DNA from 4 places in the Paenibacillus sp. 01T424 genome. Region 3 is predicted to be linked to each of the others. Evidence: riboswitches for the same ligand, from Rfam matches in the RefSeq annotation. Region 3 holds a riboswitch; each other region holds the start of a gene.
What was found. Region 3 has a riboswitch for cyclic di-AMP ahead of AC1DPK_RS03860 (hypothetical protein). Riboswitches for the same ligand answer to the same signal wherever they lie in the genome.
Positions count from the first base shown of each region.

Region 1: another riboswitch for cyclic di-AMP. It lies ahead of AC1DPK_RS22960 (ubiquitin-like domain-containing protein); the one in region 3 lies ahead of AC1DPK_RS03860 (hypothetical protein).
Region 2: another riboswitch for cyclic di-AMP. It lies ahead of AC1DPK_RS26695 (C40 family peptidase); the one in region 3 lies ahead of AC1DPK_RS03860 (hypothetical protein).
Region 4: another riboswitch for cyclic di-AMP. It lies ahead of AC1DPK_RS01115 (TrkH family potassium uptake protein); the one in region 3 lies ahead of AC1DPK_RS03860 (hypothetical protein).

Region 1 covers NZ_JBFTPZ010000033.1:8,732-14,267, reverse strand. Annotated here, with positions in the region: gene rsmA (16S rRNA (adenine(1518)-N(6)/adenine(1519)-N(6))-dimethyltransferase RsmA) at 1-386, opposite strand, end outside; gene rnmV (ribonuclease M5) at 391-939, opposite strand; gene AC1DPK_RS22960 (ubiquitin-like domain-containing protein) at 1,064-2,212, opposite strand; cyclic di-AMP (ydaO/yuaA leader) riboswitch at 2,461-2,641, opposite strand; gene AC1DPK_RS22955 (TatD family hydrolase) at 2,826-3,599, opposite strand; gene AC1DPK_RS22950 (HD domain-containing protein) at 3,617-4,915, opposite strand; gene AC1DPK_RS22945 (AbrB/MazE/SpoVT family DNA-binding domain-containing protein) at 5,186-5,440, shown strand.
Region 2 covers NZ_JBFTPZ010000044.1:19,536-25,071, reverse strand. Annotated here, with positions in the region: gene AC1DPK_RS26715 (M1 family metallopeptidase) at 1-558, shown strand, start outside; gene AC1DPK_RS26710 (hypothetical protein) at 586-1,401, shown strand; gene AC1DPK_RS26705 (hypothetical protein) at 1,567-2,151, shown strand; gene AC1DPK_RS26700 (hypothetical protein) at 2,187-2,336, shown strand; cyclic di-AMP (ydaO/yuaA leader) riboswitch at 2,569-2,722, shown strand; gene AC1DPK_RS26695 (C40 family peptidase) at 2,726-3,202, shown strand; gene AC1DPK_RS26690 (FAD-binding domain-containing protein) at 3,361-4,704, shown strand; gene AC1DPK_RS26685 (MFS transporter) at 4,802-5,536, opposite strand, start outside.
Region 3 covers NZ_JBFTPZ010000003.1:97,929-103,464, forward strand. Annotated here, with positions in the region: gene kdpA (potassium-transporting ATPase subunit KdpA) at 1-501, opposite strand, end outside; gene kdpF (K(+)-transporting ATPase subunit F) at 520-597, opposite strand; gene AC1DPK_RS03850 (NAD-binding protein) at 721-1,119, opposite strand; cyclic di-AMP (ydaO/yuaA leader) riboswitch at 1,238-1,408, opposite strand; cyclic di-AMP (ydaO/yuaA leader) riboswitch at 1,500-1,698, opposite strand; gene AC1DPK_RS03855 (hypothetical protein) at 2,138-2,566, shown strand; cyclic di-AMP (ydaO/yuaA leader) riboswitch at 2,613-2,774, shown strand; gene AC1DPK_RS03860 (hypothetical protein) at 2,778-3,203, shown strand; gene metE (5-methyltetrahydropteroyltriglutamate--homocysteine S-methyltransferase) at 3,277-5,536, opposite strand, start outside.
Region 4 covers NZ_JBFTPZ010000001.1:291,631-297,166, forward strand. Annotated here, with positions in the region: gene AC1DPK_RS01105 (LysR family transcriptional regulator) at 1-187, shown strand, start outside; gene AC1DPK_RS01110 (potassium channel family protein) at 289-951, opposite strand; gene AC1DPK_RS01115 (TrkH family potassium uptake protein) at 970-2,310, opposite strand; cyclic di-AMP (ydaO/yuaA leader) riboswitch at 2,401-2,605, opposite strand; gene AC1DPK_RS01120 (CPBP family intramembrane glutamic endopeptidase) at 2,851-4,509, shown strand; gene uvrC (excinuclease ABC subunit UvrC) at 4,475-5,536, opposite strand, start outside.

The DNA.
Region 1 (5,536 bases), on a different contig from region 3:
TCTTCGAACAGCTTCTTCAAATCAAGCTTAAGCACATCGCCATGAATGACGGTTGTATGCTCCTCGCCCTCCAGCACATCCTTCAAAATCGGAATGAGCCTATTGTCGATTTCGACAGCCGTCACCTTACCAGCCGCTTTGGCAAGCCGCTGTGTGAGCGCGCCAATACCAGGGCCGATTTCAAGCGCGCCCTTCGTTTCATCAAGCTCAGCTGCCGCTACGATGTTATTTAATATATTTTGATCGATCAGAAAGTTTTGTCCCAAACTCTTTTTGAAGGAAAAACCGTATTTCGCAATGATTTCTTTGGTGCGTTTGGGCGTAGCCACCTCTATCGCGGATGGCTTTACTGCTTCCTTGCTAAGCTCACTATGCTCTTGACTCATTCAGCTATCCCTCCAGTTCCTTTTCCATTTGACGGAAAGCTTCCGTAAACTCTGTTTTGGAAATCCGAAAGCTTGTACAGCGCTTATAGAACTGCTTGCCATTCGCATAACCAATTCCGAGCAGCTTGCCTATAACCAAGCGACGATTAGACGCATCAGGATGTACAATCAGACCTGCATCCATTAAGTCTTCCCAGCTAATTTCTCCCGCTTCATCTGCCGATTCTGTTCGGAGCTCAGAGAGCGCCGCACGAATAGCCTCGGGGCTCGCATTTTCGATGCCGATGTCCCCTTTGTACAAAGCCTTCTCCTGCGGCAAAAAAGCATGCTTGCATCCTGGCGCATGACGCGCAACAATCTTGCGAATGCGTTCTCCTGCATGATCAGGGTCTGTGAATATAATAACGCCGCGACGCTCATTGGCCAGCGCAATCCTCTTCAATACATCCTCACCGATAGCAGAACCATTCGTCTCTATGGTATCTGCATCTACCGCCCTTTTTATTGCAACGGTATCATCTTTGCCTTCAACGACAATGATCTCTTTGATCACCAAGATCATCCCCTTCTACATAAACTGTATTAGACCCTTAGACATGCAAAAAGAAGAGGCAGTGCCTCTCCTTATGATGGCATATTTAATTGATTATTGCGATAAGATGATGGTAACCGCTCAATTAGCTTGCAGTTGGTTTATTCGGCCCCAGCACATATACAGTGATGCCTTTTTTCCTGCCGAATTTGTTCGCAATCTTTGTACTATCAAAGTATACGTCGATTTTGTTGCCTTTAACCGCACTTCCTTTATCCTCAGCGCGGCGGAAACCGATTCCTTCAATATAAACCCACCAACCGATGGGAATAACCTTCGGATCAACAGCTATCGTCCGACCCTCTTGCACACGAGTGCCTGATGATGTAATCCCGTATTCCGGATGGCTTTCATCTTTTCCTGTTGAAGAGAGGTCTGCAGAATAAGCAGTCAACGTGACATTTTTAAGTACTTTTCTCGCCTTAAACGTTACACCGCTCTTCGTAAGCGAAGTAAAGCTCGGGCTCTTGTTCGAGAGCACAGATACTTTAGGCTCTTCCTTCTTCGTTCCGATGGCGACAACCTGATTAACCGCAGCGGTTTCAACCACTTTGCTGACCATCTTCTTCGATATAAGAATACCGTCCTCGTACTGCTTCTCGATACTCTCTACGATCAGACCTTCCTTGCCGGGTTGAACAAGCTTCTGCTTGCCCGCTTCCAGCGTTGGATCGTTCTTCTTCACAATAGAGAATGGCATTGCACGCTCTGTCTCAGCTACCTTCTTATCTACGCGAACGACGGTTACAGTCAATTCGTTGTCCAAAACGGTATGAAGCGGAGGTATTACTTTATCTTGACCACGAACTGGAATATGTAATTCCTCGATCGCTGCCTGCACTGTTCTCTCTGTCGTATATACAGTAGAGGTCTTGCCATCAGCCTTCACAATTACCGGTATCGCATGAGTCACCTCTATACGATCTCCGTCCTTTATTGCCGCATTAAGCGGTATGGACACCTCATCATGTGGTCCAATTGCGATAGCTTGTTCATCCAGTAGGCGTTGCAGGACCCATTGCTTCGTTTCCACAATGGTTTCTTGTCCGTTCACTACTACGGAGACGCTTTTGACAGCCGTTCCGTACAACAACACCAAAAACATGAAAGTCATAGCGATTGAGATAGTAGCACTCAAAAGAATCAAACGCAAGTTTTCACGCTTCCATCGCAATGCGAAAGACATGCTGGATGATCGTTTCCCATGGGTGTCCTTAACCTGGAGTATTCCCACTTCATCGGTCCTCCTTCATAGCCCCGCCGCCAAGTGTTACGCATGATACAACTGACGCGACTATAGTATATTGGCGTGCGAGCACGCAATCCAGTACTGCTATCGATCCTCCCACCCCCATCTTTTATCCCTATGTCGACAAATTCCCGATTATTCGAAAATAAAAAGAAGCCGTCGACAGAGGATCTGTTTCGTGGCTTCCCGGTTAAATGATTCACTGGGATACAGAAAAATGGATGCACGAGGTTGATCACTCTCTATAACGCTTGCGAGGTTAGCTGACGGATTCGGACAAGAGAGTCGCCCTATTCGTTACACAATGCTCATGGCAATGGCTTCGAAATTCACCCCTGAAGAATTCAAAATACGGAATTAAAAACCGTACATGGTTCCCCCGCTCTCCGAATGGAGATTAAGCGTAAACTGGAAATCCAATACAAAATTTTATTGCTCTGAGATGAATCATACCTTCATACGAGGTCAATTGTAAAGATACGATAAAAGACGATTTAAGCGAAAAAGCAGGATAAAGCAGGAAAAAATAAGCGATTATCGCTATAAAAATTAGTTTTTACGCGATAAAGGTCTCTATTTCTCATTATTCCTCTCGTTTTTAGACAATACCAAAACATCTTCGACCGTTTTCAGTCGTAATTACGCCTATTTCTTCTACCGTTTTGCCCAATAATTCGGCTGCTGTCTCTGCAACTAAAGAGACGTAAGAGGACTCATTTCGCTTCCCTCTGAACGGGTGAGGAGTTAAATATGGAGCATCCGTTTCGATCAAAATTCGGTCGATCGGAACCTGCTTAAGCACCTCTTTTGGCACCCTTGCATTTTTGAAAGTAACGGGTCCTCCAAATGATATATAGAAGTTCATATCAAGACATTGTTTAGCCGTTTCCCAGCTGCCGGAGAAGCAATGCATGACACCGCCAACCTCTGCTGCATTCTCTTCCTGAAGAATACGAATAATGTCCTCATGAGCATCCCGATTATGAATAACAATTGGCTTGCGCACCTTACGAGCAAGACGAATTTGCTCACGAAAAACCCTTTGTTGTACCTCTTTTGGAGAAGTATCCCAGTGATAATCGAGTCCAATTTCACCAATGGCAACAACCTTCTCATGCGAGCATAGACGTTCAATCCATTCCAAATCCCCTGGAAGCATATCTATACTGTCAACTGGATGCCAACCAACTGCTGCGTATATAAAATCATATTTCTCTGCTAGCGCCATCGTTGTAGGGATCGTTTCACGGTTAAAACCAATATTGACAAGCATATGAACGCCTGCATCCTTCGCACGCTGGATGACCTCGTCGCGATCCTCATCAAATTTTTCCGAATCTAAATGGGTATGTGTATCAAAAAGTAATGTCATGTTGATGTTATGCTCCTTCAATCGAGTTTGAAAAGCTTACGAAGTGAATCCGGCAATCGATGAATATTTTTTTTGAGCGGCTCTTCTGGATAATAAAGATGATATTGTCCTTGATGCAGGCCAGTAATAGAACGAATAATGTCGGATTTAGAGGATATTTCGCTTATATCTTCCAAACCATCTAACAACAAAATCGGCGCTTTTTCTTTCTTTTCTCCTTCTTTTTTATCTGGTCGATATACGTCATACGGCAGGTCAAATGGAAAATCGATTTCCATATGATAATCCGGATTCATTCCTATAGAAGAGAAACATTCGCTAATCTCATTTAGCAGCTCTTCATCCGGGTTTTCAAGCGTAATGTACTTATATAAAAGCCTGTTCAGAAATCGTTCACATAGATCGCTTAAAATAGGATCATGCTCCTCCGCCCACTCTGCGAAAGCGGTCTGAACGAGCGCTTCATCCAGCTTTAGATAGTCGTGTACCGTCATCGTGTTCTGAAGCAAGCATTTCAGCTGCTTAGGCATCCACTGAAAAGAGTAGCCACCCACGTAAAGCTCCTGTGCTCTACGAAATATTTGACGTAGAATAATTTCCGAGCTTCTTGTAACCGGATGGAAGTAAATTTGCCAATACATTTGATAACGAGACATCAAATAATGTTCAACTGCGTGCATACCGCTCTCTTTAACTACAATTTGCCCTTTATAAGGACGCAATACGCGCAAAATGCGCTCTAAATCAAATGTTCCATAGTTAACACCTGTAAAATACGCGTCTCGGAGCAAATAATCCATCCGATCAGCATCCATTTGGCTTGAAATCAAACTAACAACAATCGGATTTGGATATTTTTTTTGTATGACTGCAGCGACCTGAGCAGGAAACTGCTCCGATACAGCACTTAGCACGCGATTGATTTCTGTATCTCCCAAAATGATGTTACATGTCCACTCTTCGTGATCCGTGTCGAATACTTCTTCCAAGGAGTGCGAGAACGGACCATGACCAACATCATGCAATAAAGCAGCACAAAGCGAGACTAGCTTTTCTTCGACTGGCCAGTCAGGATAGCTGTTTCGTTCAAACTGAGAAATAATTTTTCGAGTAATTTCATATACGCCAAGTGAATGTGAAAACCGGCTGTGCTCTGCTCCATGGAAGGTCAAATAGGAGGTTCCTAGCTGTCGTATCCGGCGCAGTCTTTGAAACTCTTTTGTATTGATCAAATCCCAAATCGTTTGGTCTTGTACATATATATAATGATGAACAGGATCCTTAAAAACTTTCTCTTCGGTCAGCTGTTTTTTCATCGTCTCTCATCTCCTTTGTTCATATTTTCGACACAAAAAATGATTTTCATGTCGAATAGTGTCGGAAATTAGTTTCCAAATTGTCGAAGCTGTTGTATTCTATTACAGAGTAATATGACCGTACTAACTAGTCAAATACTTGTGAATTCAGCTATCCGGGGAATATTCCTGGTTGACTATTATGGTAATCGTTGGTATTATAGTAATCATAAAAGCAAAAACTATGTCGAACGATGACGAAACGTATTTTGAGAGGGGCAATAATAGATTATGATGAAATCTACTGGTATTGTTCGTAAGGTTGATGAGCTAGGACGCGTCGTTATACCGATCGAATTGCGCCGTACACTTGGAATAGGCGAGAAAGATGCTCTTGAAATCTACGTAGATGGCGAGCGCATCATGCTTAAGAAATATGAGCCTGCATGTATCTTCTGTGGCAACGCAGAAAACGTATCTTATTTCAAAGGAAAAATTGTTTGTCATGTTTGTTTGTCAGAAATGCCAACACCTGTGACAAAATAAAAAAAATAAGTTATACTGTACTTATCAACTTGTTAATTCTAACCTTTTTTATACTCCTTGATACCTTCCTGCGCTTGAACCCGGCCAGGAAGGTCT
Region 2 (5,536 bases), on a different contig from region 3:
AGGGCAAAGCTGGTGCTCATTGGTATCGAGAATCAGGTCGGCTCCAGAACGATGCAAAAAATATTGCGAACCTATTTCCAAAAGTATAAGTTCAAGCATCCATCGACAGCAGACTTCCAGCGTGTTGTCGAACAGGTAACAAAAACGAAATGGAATGATTATTTCAGCCAATATGTCTACGGCAACAAAATGGCCGACTTTTCGATCGAATCGATTCATGTACGCCCAGTCACCCAAGATGGTGCTGAGATGTATGAATCTGTTGTACTCGTTAAGAAAAACGGCGGCAGCAATGGAGAGATTAAAGTGTTGATGAAGTTTACTGACGGCACCAAAATAACAAAGCTTTGGGATACTCAGGAATCCCATATGCAATATAAACAGCTGCATTCCGCTCCGCTTGAATGGGCAGTCGTTGACCCAAACAACAGCAATGTGCTTGATAATAAGCTCATTAACAACTACATGCAGGCTCAGCTGCCAGAGGATAAACGCACAAGATGGAGCCTCGGCGTTGTCCAACTAATTGAAGGACTGCTCGGGTCGCTGAGCTGGTAAGTAATTGCGTTCAAGGAGCGATAAACGATGAAAATACATTTGAAGCAAGGCTGGCGGTTAGCGGTAAAACATTTTTACATTGTTGTTTTATTATTTCTTTATCAGCTGATCTGGGGGTTCTTCCTTTACCGCTTCATTGATTCGGTCGTAGCTCCGCTGCTGCGTCGATATCCAAGCTCCGCTCCTTCAGAAGCAGCCGTTCAGCTATTCATGACCGAAGCACAATTCCAGCTGTTCAAGACCGATCTCATTAATCCTTACGTCTGGACGCTGGGCGGTCTCCTTGTTGCCCGAATGCTGATCACTCCCTTATTCAATGCCGGTCTATTCTATTCGTTAAATCAGTCCAGATCGAATAGAGGGACACGATTTCTAGAAGGTATTCGCAAAGCTTGGAAGCCTGTAGTTCTGCTTTACTGGATCGAGGTTATTTTATCTGTGGCTCCTGCTTGGTATGTGCTGCCGCGCTCACTGGATGCGCTTCTAGAGAGCGGCTCTATTCCAGAGCTGCTGCAAACGGTGCTGCCTAGCGCCCTTCTATGGCTCCTATGGGGCACAGTACTRCATCTGCTGTTTCTAGCCATGCAATTCAGCGCTGCATCAGGAGGAAGCATATTCCGTTCCTTATGGCACGCTCTCCGAAATTTCCTCACCTATGCAGCTGTGTCGCTCATCATGTGGGGGATTGGAGCGGCTGCTGGGCTTGTGGTGACAAGTCTCTCCATGCTGTGGGCCGGGCTGATTGCACTCATTCTGCATCAAGGCTATTATCTCATTCAAACACTGATGAAGGTTTGGACGATTGCCGCGCAATATGACTTTTTGGAAACGAAAAGAATGTAGCAAACCAAAAAAGCCTTCAGCGTCCTCTAGATGCTGAAGCAAAAATAAACCTTCATTCCACGCTTTGCTGTGGTGTGGAGGTTTTTTTTACAACTAACCGCAACTAAATGATGGCAGTTCTGTATAAATAACTGAAAGAAAATCAAAAATGGGGGATATTCACAAATGATGCGTAAAAAACTAGTTATTATATCCATGGTATTGCTCTTATCGGGCGGTTCATTGGTTGCAGCAGACAAACTATTTCAAAAGGTAACGCTCCTTTATAATAATAAGCAATCCACTGACGATGCTGTCGTTGTGGATGATAAGGTTTATATTAGCATTCGTTCTTTAAGTGACAGCCTTCAAGCCTTCGTCCAATGGAAGAGCAATGATAAGAAGCTCATTATTCAGAAGCCCAATGTGCATATGTTTCTAATGAACGAGAAGCGAGCTATGTTCGGACAGGTTGATAAAGGCAGTGTTCAGAAATTTTTAGTGCAAGCACAAATCGATAATTTGAATATGGCGATTTCAGAGTTCAAAGTGACCATCGTTGATCCTAATGATAAGGAAACGACAATCGACAGCCGCAGCCAGGATGATGATGATTTTAAAGAGTTCGTCGAAAAAGACACCTTTTGGTTCAGCTCCAAGCTCGTTTCCTACGATTTCAAAAATGCCGGAAAATACAAGGTACAGTTTTGGATGCAGCAAAAAAACAACGATCCACAGCTCATTTCTGAAAAAATCGTTACTGCAAAATAAATCTTTTTTTCGATTGCCCAAAGGGGGCTGTTCTCATGAACAGCCTCCTTTGTCTATTTCTGCCGCTCTATCTGGAGCAGCAGCTAGGCTGTCTGAATCTACGCTTATTCACGAGTGATATAGATGAGATTTTTCTAATTTATGAGGAGCAAAATGGTGAAATACCGCCGTTTACGGCACTTTAAGCTAGTCCTTGCGATATAGCGCCTAAAGGACAAAACGGTATATTTTACACAACATCCACATAATTAATGAAATTGACTCCATGTATTTAGTTAGAAAGCACTACTATGGCGTGTTTATATTACAGAAAGAACGGTTTAACGAAGCAAATTGTCAAAAGGTTACATGAGAATTATTAGAAATTGCCACTAAAGGCAGGAGATCATTGAAAATAATCGAATATTTCTCAAAGCAATAAAAAAACTGCCTAATTCCCTATTGGGATACGGGGGAACCACTTTGGGTGAATTGATTCCGACGTTTGAGTTTTTTTCAAACGCCCGAGGAATCATAGGGAGCCTTCAACCGAACCCCACAGCTAACCTCGTCGGCATTGGAAGGAGTTTCACAATTGAAGAAGATTACCACATTAATCCTGGGTCTCGTTCTCGTGCTCGCTTTTCAAGCGGGAAGCGCTTTCGCTGACTCAAAATTGAACGGAATTGTTAATGATCTTATTGGCACTCCGTACAAAAGCGGCGGAACGTCGTCGAAAGGCTTTGATTGCTCCGGCTTCACGAGCTATGTGTTCGAGAAAATGGGCATTGAGCTTTCACGTACTTCTGGTTCGCAAGCAAAAGAAGGTACAAAGGTCGCTAAGGCTGACCTCATTGCGGGAGATCTTGTGTTCTTCGACACAGTTGGCGGCAATAATAGCGCCGTATCCCATGTTGGCATTTACATTGGAGATGGAAAGTTTGTACATTCATCCTCGAGCAGAGGCGTTGTAACTGACAAACTTAACTCCGAGTACTATGAGGGACGATATGTAACTGCTCGTCGTATCATGGATGCTGATTCATACCAAGCCAACGTTGACGTAAAATAGAGCAACCTAATCCCTCTTCTTGAGGGTTGAACGGGTAGACTCATCTAGCAAAGCCGCAGTTTTTTGTCCTCTGACGACAAATGACTTGCGGCTTTGCTGTTTCATTCCAGCTGGAATGCGGCCGTTCAATGTTGCGCTTATGGAAGGAGCTATCACTGATGTATTTGTTTATTCACCGCAAGGATTTGCGTATTGCAGATTTGCGCGCTTTTGATTATTTGAAGAAAAAAGAGAAACAAGGCATTCATTTGCTAATCATAGATCCCGTTATTACAGGAGATGGCCGTTTAACTAGTCATAGCGGCCGGAATTTCATGGCGCAAGCCGCCTCGCTTCTGCACAGCTATTCTAATGCAGGAAAGGAACTGCATGTGCTTTATGGTAATCCTGCTGCGATCACCGAAGCACTGCTGCATGCGCATCCTATTGATGAGGTTATTGTTCACACAGACTATACGCCTTACTCACGGCAGCGAGATGAGCAGCTTGGGCTAACCACACGCAGCCTTGGCCGCCGATGGATGTCTATTGCCGATTCACCTCTTGCTGATCTAGATGCTTTCCCGGCATTTGCTCGAAAAATGGAGCCATACAAGGTTTTCACACCCTTTTATCGCAAGTGGAGCAGCTTTATGCTGGAGTGCTATAGCCCAATGAGTGAAACGACGATTCATGAGCTTGCTACCTTAAGCGAAATTAATGCCAAGGTTGCGCAGTCCTTCGCTCTGCCCGAATCCGTTTCATGCGCCCTAGGCGGCACAAACGTGCAAGGATCGTCCAAAGGATTATCCAAGCTGGAACGGTTCGTACGAGAACGCCTTGCCTCTTATTCGGAGAGCAGGGACGCTTATGCCGATGATCATACAAGCCAGCTTGCACGTTTCCTTAATACGGGCGCCATCTCCGCCCGCCAAGCCTACGAAATGACCCAAGGGCTTCCGGGGTCTGAATCATGGATACGGCAGCTGGCATGGCGTGATTTTTATTTATATCAAGCGATGTATCATGATGATTTCTTTCGTTACGAGCAGCTCGCTGATATATCCAAGCTCTCAGATGCTCATCTAGAAGCATGGGCTGCAGCTGCCACCGGCATTCCAATCATTGATGCGGCCATGACGCAGCTCAATCGTACAGGTGAGCTGCCCAACCGCTTGCGAATGGTAACAGCTATGTTTTTAACTAAAAATCTGCTATGTCCCTTCACGCTTGGCGAACAATATTTCCGCCTTCACTTAAGCGATTATGACAACACGCTTAATCGCGGCGGTTGGCTGTGGTGCTCTTCACTCGGGTATGACGCAGCGCCTTACTTCCGCATCATGAATCCCGCAACTCAGTCACAGACGCATGATCCTAGCGGCAGCTATATTAGGCGCTGGCTGCCTCATTTGAATCATCTGACAGACAAAGAGATTCATCAGCCGCAAAGCGGTGCCATCGTCGACTTGAAAGCATCACGCGCGCGCGCCATAGAGGTATACAAAACCATTCTTAAATAGCTGAAAGCATTTAGAATAACACGTTTAATAATAAATAAACCTCCACACCCGCTTTGAAACAGCGAATGTGGAGGTTTTTTTATAATTTGCAGTTCAGCTAAGCCTTGGATCGTATGCTGTGAACTTGTTTTCTTCCGAGTAGGAGCATCGCCGCTAACAGAAGCAGCATCAGTATAACTAAGCTGCTTATATACCATAACGTAGATTGCACATTGTACTGATCCATTATCCAGCCAGTCAAACGAGGAAAAATCGCTCCTCCAAGCCCGCCGAATGCTACAAGCAAACTCGTTGTCCTCTCCGTCATACCCGGAATGAGCTCATTGGCATAAACAAGAGCGATACCGAATATACCCGAGAAGAACAATCCGCTAAGTGCGACAAAGGCAAGCATCCAGCTAAGCTGACCCATAACAGCCATTAAAACAAAAACGACCGAGGCGCCCGCTGTAGCAATAAGCAAGTAACGCGAATAACCCATTCGGTCAGCCAGCAGTCCCGCAAATAGACGCCCTAGCACCATCGTTCCCCAGAACAAGCTGAGCACCGCTGCCGCACTGGAATCTCCTACACCTGATCGAACGATGAGAATAGAAGGCAGATAGTTGGAGAAGCTCATTTCCATTCCTACATAAATCATAAAAAATAAAGCCGATAACAAGAGAAATGGAAGTGCTTTGCGCGGATAGCCAAAAAAGACAGATCCGCGAGTGGTTTGCGATCCTTCCAACTCATTCGAATGGCCTTCCTTCACTTCCGGTGTTCGAGCAACTATACCAAGCTCATCATCCAGCTCTCCAAAGGACATCGTCAGCCAGAGAACAAAGGTGAT
Region 3 (5,536 bases):
GAAAAAGTTGCCGATCGTCGTTCCTTTACTCGTAATCCCACGAACAAACGCGATGGCAACCGAGAAGCCCGTCGCCGCTGACGTGAACATCATCATCATGATGACCGCCATTTGGGAGAAATAAGATAAGGCACTTTCCCCGCTGTAATGCTGAAGATTCGTATTGGTAATAAAGCTGATGACTGTATTGAAAGTCAGTGTAGGCTCCATGGCTGCCATGCCATTTGGATTAAACGGCAGTGCATTTTGGAACCGCAATATCAAATAGCTGAAAGCAACTAAAATTAAATTGGTTGCAACAAAGCTGAGTGCGTATATCTTCCAACTCATGCCCTCTCTTTTTTTGAGACCAATAAGCTTAAATATAAATCGCTCCGTCCCTCCGAATACTTTGTCTAACCGATTGTGTTCATTTGAGAACACATGATAGACGTAAGTACCAAGCGGCTTAACTAACAATACAAGAACGGCAATGACGATAAGCAATTGTAAAATATCCATCTTGTAAATCCCCCTCTATTAAAACTTCTCCGGATGAATTAAAGCATAAATCAGATAAACGAAAACAAATACAGCCGCTATCGCTATGACAGTCATTAGCCTTCGCCCCCTGTTTTCTCAATAACACTGGAGCACCAAGTTAAAAATCCGTAAAATAAACCGAAGCTAGCTAACAACGCCCCGAACATATAAAAATCCTGCATGTAAACCCCTCCTGCATTATTTGTTGCTTAATAGAAAACCGACTTCACCGGTATGAGAGAATACGATATGATCCGCTCCAAGCCCCTTGTAAATAGCCCTTGGATTCCACTGCTGTGTGATGACGTAAATGGACTTTGAGGTCCAAGCTCTACAGCACTGTACAAAGCGGCAGCTAAGCGCCAAGCTGCTCTCGAATATAAATACCTCGCTAATGTTCATCGAAGGAACATTCCAGCTTTGACGATCATTCGTATTGATGTACAAAACATTGCTGATGCCCTGCTTGCGAAGCTGTTTTTCTTCCTGTTTACTATTTGTCAAAACGATAAATTTTAATTGATGAAACTGCAAAGTTCGTATAAATGATTGGCCAGCCTCGTTTAAACCAGCAACAATAATATGCTCTTCCTGCAACCGAATTCTCCTCCATATGGTAAAAAAGGCAACAAAAAAGAAGCCTTGGGATAAGAGGAACTTTTCCCGCGGCTTCTTTGCCCGCAGCAGAATAAGCCGCGGGAAGCACGATGGCTGTTGCCTCTCTCGAGTACACTTACGAGGTTAGCTGTCGGATTCGGGCCTTGAGAGTTGCCCTACGCTTGATCATTTTCAAGCGATTCACCCCATGAAGCGAAGTCGTGATTACACACGAATCGTTCGTTGGTTCCCCCGTTCCTGCTGCTGCAGGACTCAGCGTTTTCTTACATTTTGTAGCAAATTAAGCTTTTTTGGGCACAAAAAACCACAGAGGTCTATGACACTCTGCGGTCGAAGTTAATCGATCACAAGCTTCATCATTCCTCTCTCGGTCCACGCTTACGAGGTTAGCTGTCGGATTCGGGCGGTGAGAGTCGCCCTACTTTGACCGGTATCCATGGCACCTGTCAAAGATTCACCCCTGCTCTGCGTTTGTTCGACTCTCACATCGAACAGGCGCATCGCGTCATTATTGGTTCCCCCGCTTCCGCTTTCACGGAAACTCAGCGATCAGTAAATCGAAACTTATTTATAAATCCTGTATCGAATATTACTCCTCGCTATAAATACTGTAAAGGCAGTCTGCTACCTAATTTAGCCAGTTTCAGCCTTGCAGAGCGATTCGCAACGCTTACATTCATTTCGATCTCTCGATATCTCACTATTTCTCAGTTTTACTCTTGTTTTCAAAAATAGTGTTCAATCCCTTTCCAACGATTTTATGCGTGAATAATCAGATTTCTCTATAATCGAGAATGGAAGAGAATAAACGAGTATTTCGAAGAATAAATATCTTTTTACTGCCATAACGAATGGATTTCTTTTAATATGGCATATGGCTGCCTTTTCACGATATACCACAGTTTTACAATATTGCATTTCGGGTTTACCATAGACGGCAAGCCAATATGGCTGAGTATTATCGGTGAATTATTCAAATCGAGGAGAGATCTCATTGATGTCTACACCAGTTGAAGTACCTTTGCCAAGCTTGGAAAATCATCCTGCTGCCTTGTTTGAAATTAAACGAATTCAAATGTTTGTGCTGCCGGCTTGCTTGCTTGAATCGAATGGTTACCGTGTTTGCCTGAGGCTCTCCACTGCTAATGGTCATGGCTGGAGTGAGCTGTTTATTAAAAAATCCGAGAAGCCTTGCGACTGGATCAGATGGAGCAGTATGCTGCTAAGGTTCATCGGCACACTTCCTCTTGCGTCTCCTTTTGTTTTTCAAACAGATCCAATGATGAAGGACGAGCGTATATTTCATTTGTTTGCAGCCGCTGCTTTGCATATAGAATCCAATCATTACACTTTTCCAAACTGTGAATATGACCGTGAAGAGCATACTTTATTTAAACAAGCTATCTCTTATGTATCGTTATTTTAAGCACTTCTGATTTACAGATGCGTTAATGAAGGGTATAATTAAGAGTAAACTATTTACGCTGAATTTTTCGAATGAAAAAGCGGGGGAACCATCGCGATCGATCGAGATCGATTCGCAAGGGGTGAATCCAGGGATTTGTAACCCTGGTAGGGCTTTCTCTCTAGCCCGAATCCGACAGCTAACCTCGTAAGCGAATAAAGGAGAGATGTATATGTTGACAAATTGTGCACGAAATCTGCATCTTTTTACGGAACAGACCCCTTATTTATCTGTCACACGAATCGAGCTATTCGTCATTCCTGCTCTTGCCGTCGATTCTGCAGGCCATCGCGTATGTCTTCGTTTAACAAGCAATCAAGGCTTCGGCTGGAGTGAACTATTTGCCAGCGACACAGAAGAGCTCATTGACTTAGAACGATGGAGCGACCTGCTTCAGTCTTTTATCGGCAGCATTCCTCTACCACCTCTTAACCAGTATCACTATGACAAAACGGATCAGGATGGGCGCGTTCTCGACTTATTCGTCTCCGCCGTCAAGCATGTCCTAGCACAATCCGCCGATGCAGCCCCGTACAGCAACGACCATGAAGAGTCTGTTTTGCGTCAACGTTCCGTCTCCTACATCTCTTTGGATTAATTTCGTTCATAAGAAAAAAAAGGCAGTCCAGAACAGATAACCTAGTTCTGGACTGTCTTATTGTATTTAGGGATTAAACCTTCGCTAATGCAGCACGCTGCTCTCTGACTTGGTAAGTAGCCAGCATCATGTTGCGTAGTGAAGCAACCGTTTCTTCCATTCCGCGTGTTTTCAAGCCGCAGTCCGGATTAATCCAGAAGAGCGCAGGATCTAGCACTTTAATGGCGCGCTCGATCATGCTGACCATTTCTTCCACTGAAGGTACACGCGGGCTGTGAATATCGTAAACGCCTAAGCCGATGCCTTGGTCATAGGTGTTCTCCTCAAAGCTATGAATCAGCTCGCCATGGCTGCGCGAGGTTTCAATGGAGATGACATCCGCATCCAGCGCAAGAATGGAATCGATAATATCATGGAACTCACAATAACACATATGTGTATGAATTTGTGTTGTGTCACGCACAGCTGAAGTCGATAGACGGAACGCATGCACGCCCCATTTTAAATAGGCATCCCAATCACTGCGTTTAAGCGGCAAGCCTTCTCGCAAAGCTGGCTCATCAACCTGGATCATCTCTATACCTGCGCTCTCAAGCGCCTTTACTTCCTCTGAGAGTGCAAGCGCAATTTGGTATGCGACCTGCTCGCGTGTGATATCGTTGCGAACAAATGACCAGTTTAAAATCGTAATCGGCCCCGTCAGCATCCCTTTTACCGGACGGCTTGTCAGCGACTGCGCATACACGCTTTCGGTTACTGTCATTGGCTCAGTAAATACAACATCGCCATAAATGGCCGGCGGCTTTACGCAGCGGGAACCATACGATTGAACCCAGCCGGCTTTTGTAAATGCGAACCCATCCAGCTTCTCTCCGAAAAATTCGACCATGTCCGTACGCTCAAATTCACCATGAACGAGGACGTCTATGTTAAGCTCTTCTTGGATTTCAATCCAATTTTTAATTTTATCGTTGATAAAGGAAGCGTAGTCCTGCGAGCTGAGCTCGTTTTTTCTCCATTTTTGCCTTGCTTGGCGTACATCCAGCGTTTGCGGGAAGCTGCCGATTGTTGTTGTTGGAAGGAACGGCAAATTCCACTTTTGCTGCTGCAGCTTTTGTCTCTCCGCAAATGGCTTCTGCCTCGTTGAAGGATGCGCCGCTATCGCTGCTGCATCAGCAGCTTGGCGATTGCGGGCAGGAGAAATGGATAAATGATGAATCCGCTCGCCGTTAAGCTTAAGCTCAAGCTTGCGCAGTTCTGAGATGTCCGCCTCATTTACAGTCGCTGTTTCACTTAGCCACACAATTTCATCCAGCTTTTCTTCCGCGAATGCAAGCGCCTCACGCAGCTCTACTGGCAGATTGGTTTCGTTTTTTGCCGTTACCGGCACATGCAGCAGGCTGCATGACGATTGAATGATCGTGCGCTCAGCTGGAATGTATGCGGAAAGCTTTTGCAGCAATTCGAGCTTTTGCTTATAGTCTGAGCGCCAAATGTTGCGTCCGTCTACAAGTCCGATACCAGCGAGCTTATCCTTCGGATAACCAAATTGCTCCAGCGACTTCAAGTTTTGCTCCAAACCATGAACGAAATCCAAACCGATCGCTTGTACCGGGAGAGCAACTACAGCTTCATAATGCTCAACCGCCTCAAAATACGTTTGAAGCATTATGTTAAGCGCTGGCGCTGCTTGGTTCAGCCTTGCATAAATCGATTCAACCCATTGCATCTCTTCCTCAGAGATAGAGGTAACAAGGATGGGCTCATCGATTTGCACCCATTGTACGCCTTCTTGCTCAAGCTCCTTAAGCAGCTGAGCATAAAGCGGTATAAACTGCTCAATGAGCTGCGGAAGCTGCTTGGCATCGTAGCCCTTCGACAGCTTGAGGAAGGTGTATAGACCGATAATGACAGGTTTACCTTCAATGCCAAGCTTTTCTTTGGCTTCGCGGTACGCAATTAGCGGACGGTTTTCCGTCAGTACCGGCGCAGCACCCGCAAGTTCTGGCACGATATAGTGATAGTTGGTATTAAACCATTTGGTCATCTCGCAGGCTTGTGCTTCCTGTGTCCCTCTCGCCATTGCGTAGTAGGTCTGTACGGGAACAGGACCTCCATCATAGGAAAAACGATCTGGCACAAGGCCAAACATCGCTGCAGTATCCAGCATTTGATCATACAACGTAAAATCATTAACAGGAATTAGCGAAATTCCTTTATCTTTTTGCAGCTTCAAGTTGTTTAGACGAATGCTTTCAAGCGTTTGAAGGAATATCGTTTCGTCCAAATCACCTTTCCAAAAAGCTTCAAGCGCTTTTTTCCATTCCCGATTT
Region 4 (5,536 bases), on a different contig from region 3:
ATCGTATATGCGCAATCAACTGCTTGAAGACAATGATCTTACCGTCATTCCCATTCGAGAACTTGAGGATACAAAGCGCACCACCTCGCTCATTCATGCGGATTCGGCCGCCCTCAGCCCGTCCGTTCGTCTTTGGATCAATGAGCTTGCAGCAGGCTTCCCCAGCAAAAAGGACAGCAGCTTTTAAAATAGCTGCTGTCCTTCAGCATTTCCAATATTACACTTCCAAATCCATTTCAGCCTAATCTGCCTTTTCTAATGATAAGCCTCTTCCACTACATAAAAAAATTAACGGATAACGGATGCTTCGAAGTCTTCTATTTGCTCATTTGTTCCTATAATAACCATGACATCACGAAGTGAAAGGACATCCGTTGCTGTCGGTGCAATAATGATGCCATTAGGCTTATTTATGGCTACGATGCTGCATCCAAATCTAGCTCGCGGATTAAGATCATGCAATGACTTGCCATCCAAGCATTGCGGTACGGCAAGCTCGGCGATCGTATACTCTTTGGAAAGCTCGATATAATCTAATAGATTTGGGGATACAAGCTGATGCGCAACTCGAATACCCATATCGCGCTCAGGATAGACCACGCGGTCTACACCGATTTTCTCAAGCACCCGGCCATGCAGTTCAGTCAAAGCTTTCGCTACAACTTGCTTCACTTCCAAATCCTTAAGCAGTATGGTTGTTAAAATGCTGGATTGAATGTCATCGCCAATCGCGACAACTCCGCAATCAAAGTTTCTTACACCCAAGGAGCGCAGCGCTTCTTCATCCGTACAATCAGCTGATACAGCATAGGTTAGAATACCGCTCATGTCCTGAACGGCTTCTTCATCCTTATCTATTCCAAGCACCTCATGGCCAAGCTGGACGAGTTCGCGCCCTAAGCTCGAACCAAATCTCCCTAAGCCGATGATGACAAATTGTTTCTTTTTAATTCCCACTTGCAAAGTCTCCTATCCAATCGTAATTTTGCCTTCTGGATGCCGATAAAGCTCTTTCTCTGTACGAGGCCCAAGCGCGTATGCGAGCGTCAGGGGTCCAAGTCTTCCGGCAAACATGGTTAATGCAATGACTATTTTCCCAACAAGGCTCAGCTCTGGCGTAACACCAACGGATAATCCTACTGTTCCAAATGCTGATGTCGCTTCAAACAATAGCTTTATAAAAGCTTGATCCTCCGTCATCGACAAGATCATCGTTACAATAATGACAAGCGATAAAGAGATCAAAGTAATCGTGAGTGCTTTAAAAATTCTGTCTTTGCCTAATCTGTAACGGAAAAGAACGATGTCCTCTCGTCCTCTAATCATTGCAAATACAGCGCCGACCAGCGTTGCAAAAGTTGTTGTTTTGATACCGCCGCCCGTCGAGCCGGGCGAGGCGCCAATAAACATTAATATAATGGTGAAAAACATCGTTGCTTGCCGGATAGCCGTATAATCAAGCGTATTGGCTCCTGCCGTCCGCGGCGTTACCGACTGGAAGAACGAGGACAAAATTTTCCCGCCCCAGTCCAGAGAGCCCAGTGTCTTCGAATTCGAGAATTCAAAAATAAATATGACGAGTGTCCCTACTGCAATAAGCGTTCCTGTCATAGATAGCACGACCTTGCTGTGCAGCGACAGCTTGCGGTTTTTGCGGAACTCCATCAGGTCCGACATAACGACAAAGCCGAGTCCACCCGAAATAATCAGCATCATAGCTGCAATATTGACGACTGGATCAGAAACGTATAAGGTCAAGCTGCGATAGTTCCCAAAAATATCAAAACCAGCATTGTTAAACAATGAAACCGCATGAAAGGCTCCAAAATAAATCGCTTTGCCCAGCGGCATATCAAATGCAAACCTCGAAGCAAACAACGCAGCGCCAATAAGCTCTATTGTCAATGAATACACAATAACGCGTCTAATCAAACGCACGATGCCTTCCATGCTCGACTGGTTCATGGATTCCTGCAGCAAAAGCCGCTCACGCAGCGAAATCCTCTTGCGAAGTACGAGCGCTACCAGCGTTGCCATCGTCATAAATCCGAGTCCGCCAAGCTGGAACAGGCACATTAATATGATTTGACCCCATATAGAGAAATAAGTTCCGGTATCAACGACAACTAACCCTGTTACACAGGTTGCCGAGGTTGCCGTAAACAGCGCATCTATAAAAGGCAATCTCTCACCGCTTACCGATGCAAAAGGCATGGATAATAATAAGGCACCCAGCAATATAATAAGAGCGAATCCACTTACCAAAATACGCGGGGGTGACCACTTCAAAACATTCCAACTAACCTTCATTCATTTCCCTTCTTTTTGATTATGTCATATTGTCATTTATTGTTTTTAAGCATAAAAAAAAGCACTGGAAACTCAAGTGCTCGTGCGATGAGTCCTGTTCCAATACGCCTTCGAGGTTAGCTGACGGATTCGGGCCTGGACAGGCAGCCCTATTCAGCGGAAGAAGACGATGCTTCACCGCTAAAATTCACCCCATGCTATCTAATGTTGAACTGCTTTGCTTTCAGCAGGCTCATCCATTTAGACAACTTTATGGTTCCCCCGATTTCCTTAGGAAATTCGGCTATGCTATGCAATTAGTATGACGATAACGATTATAATCCCTAAGCACTCCTGATATAAAGGTGACGTTTATGACAAACAGGACGATATTAGCTCAAATTAGGGCAATGGGACGAACCAGCACATAGCTAGCTTGCTGGACATCGTTATTTCGCATTTTTTTGAAAACAAACGGTCATTTTCATTGGATAATTTAGGGATTCATATGTTAAGGTAATAAAATGAGCTATTTATTATGAAGACAGTTGAGGTGAAACTATGATTGATTCTATTAAACCCAATGAATGGAAACGATTTATATGGGCAGCAGTTGCTTGCTTTATTATTTATGGAGCCGTACAAATCGTTCCAATGATTACAGCTATCTCATCTGGCGAAATGAATACCAAGGTCATTACGAAATCAGCGGCGGAGGATAAGGCGTCTGCATTTGTTGAAAAAGAAACAGGCTTGAAGGTGAAATCAGCTAAAGCTGTACATCAAACCGATAAAATTATGAATGGCTACTTATCTAAATATGAGCTAGTCAAAACATATACGGATAAATATGACCCTAGGTTTCCTACAGATACGTTTCAGGTTGATCTTAAATTCGTAGGCGGCGGCAGCGGATATGTTTATCTGCATATGCACAGCGGGAAAGTCGTAGCTTGGAACTTGAAGCTTGATGAACTCGACGGTCAAAGACTAACAGAAGATGAAATGCAAAAAGTGGTTAAAACATTTTTGAACAATCAATCATTCAACAGTGAACAATTTTTAATTAACAAACAAATGAAACCAGCTGGATCATTGAATGCAAATGGTGATTTGGTCGCAATGCCTCTCTCTGGATATGAAATGAAAAATGCACAGTTTATGATCACTTTAGATGCTCTTAACATTAATGAAAAGACGGTCATTACGAGATATAAACCTACATTTAAAGCACCATCCGATTACATAAACTATGTAGAGAAACAAGATAAAATAGCTGGATACCTTACCTCTATCGGTTATCTGTTCATGAGCTTCGTTTTATTCGTCTTAGCTATTATTTACTCCGTTTTGTATCGAAAACATACATCCTTTAAATACGGAATCGTATTAACGATCATTTATTTAATTACTTATACGATCATGAATTTAAACGTTCTGGATGGTATCCGGGCTACGCTCGGCGAGACGGATATGGCAGGCGCTACCGTTTCGATCACTGCCATCGTAAGTGTTCTGCTAGCGATTCCAATGGCAGGTTCCATTTATGTATCCATTGTTGCCGGAGACGGCCTCTGGAAGGCGCAGGGCCGCGCTTTATGGCCGCGTTTTGGTCAAAGAGGGTATGGCGATTATGTTTGGCGCAGCGTCGGCTTGTCCTATTTATTCGCGATCATCTTATTCGCAATTCAATCGGTTATCTTTATCGCCTTGAAGCTGTCCATTGGCACTTGGGAAACATCAGATGCCTCACAATCCCCATACAATATGGGCATTCTTTGGCTGATGCCCGTGCTTGCTTGGGCTGCCGCAATTGGCGAAGAAGCCGTATTCCGCTTCTTCGGTATTGGACTATTTCGCAGGTGGTTTAAAAACACGTTTGCCGCAGCACTGCTGCCTACCTTCTTCTGGGCGCTCGGCCATGTGATGTATCCTTTTTATCCGTCTACGACGAGATTGTTTGAGCTGATGATTATCGGGCTGTTGTTCAGCTTTATCTTCGTCAGATACGGCTTCATTACAGCCATGTTCACCCATGCCATCTTCAACAGCGTTGCAGTTGGCCTATCCTTGCTCACTATTGGAACAGCACCGAACATAATCTCGGCTATTTTCTTCTCCGTGCTGCCGGTACTGATTGCATTTGTTCTAAAATATTTAAGTCACAAAAAAGAGAAGAAGCCGTCTATGACGACGACTCCTCCCCTAGGGCAGCTATAATTTGCGAAGCTAATTTATCACCAATAGATAGAGGCCGGAAGTCTTCGACTGAGGCCTCTTTTATTTTTTTGATCGAGCCAAAATGCTTGAGCAGCAGCTTGCGTCGTTTCTCGCCAATGCCCGGAATCGAATCAAGCTTCGACTCCACCATGGATTTGGCGCGCTGCTCGCGGTGGAATGTAATCGCAAAGCGATGCACCTCATCTTGAATGCGCTGCAGCAAATAAAACTCCTGGCTGTCCCTTGGCAAAGGAACAATCTCCGCAGGATCTCCAGTCATAAGCTGCGCTGTCTTATGCTTTGCATCCTTCACAAGACCGCAAACCGGGATGTATAACCCAAGCTCATTCTCAAGCACGTCGAGCGCCGCTGATATTTGCCCTTTGCCTCCATCGACTACAATCAGATCCGGCGGAGCTAATTCCTCTTTCACCACACGCTCGTAGCGGCGCCGTATGACCTCGCGCATCGTTTCGTAGTCATCTGGACCTTGTACTGTCTTAACCTTGTATTTACGGTACTCCTTGCGGTCTGGCTTGCCGTCCGTAAAGACAACCATAGCCGAAACTGGATTCGTACCTTGAATATTGGAGTTATCAAATGCCTCGATTCGGCGTACTTCATCCAGTCCTAGCCATCCTGCAAGCGACTCTGACGCTTTAACGCTTCGTTCCTCATCTCGTTCGATGAGTCTGAATTTCTCGTCCAGCATCACCCTTGCATTATCGATAGCCATCGTTACGACCTCGCTCTTGCGTCCGCGCTGCGGCATAAGCACCTTAACCTTCAGCCAGCTGTGCAAGGATGCAATGACATCGTCAGCGTGCGTAGCGGCTGCCTCATCAACTGCTGCCACTCCGCCCGCTGATTCCACCGCTTCCAGCTCAGGCGGTATTGGCAGCAGGATTTGCTTAGGCAATGCCGGATTATCGCTATAATACTGCGTAACGAATGTCATGAAATCATCATACTCTTCCCCGTAATAAGGAAAAGTTGTGCCGTGCCGCTCAATGAGCTTCCCTTGGCG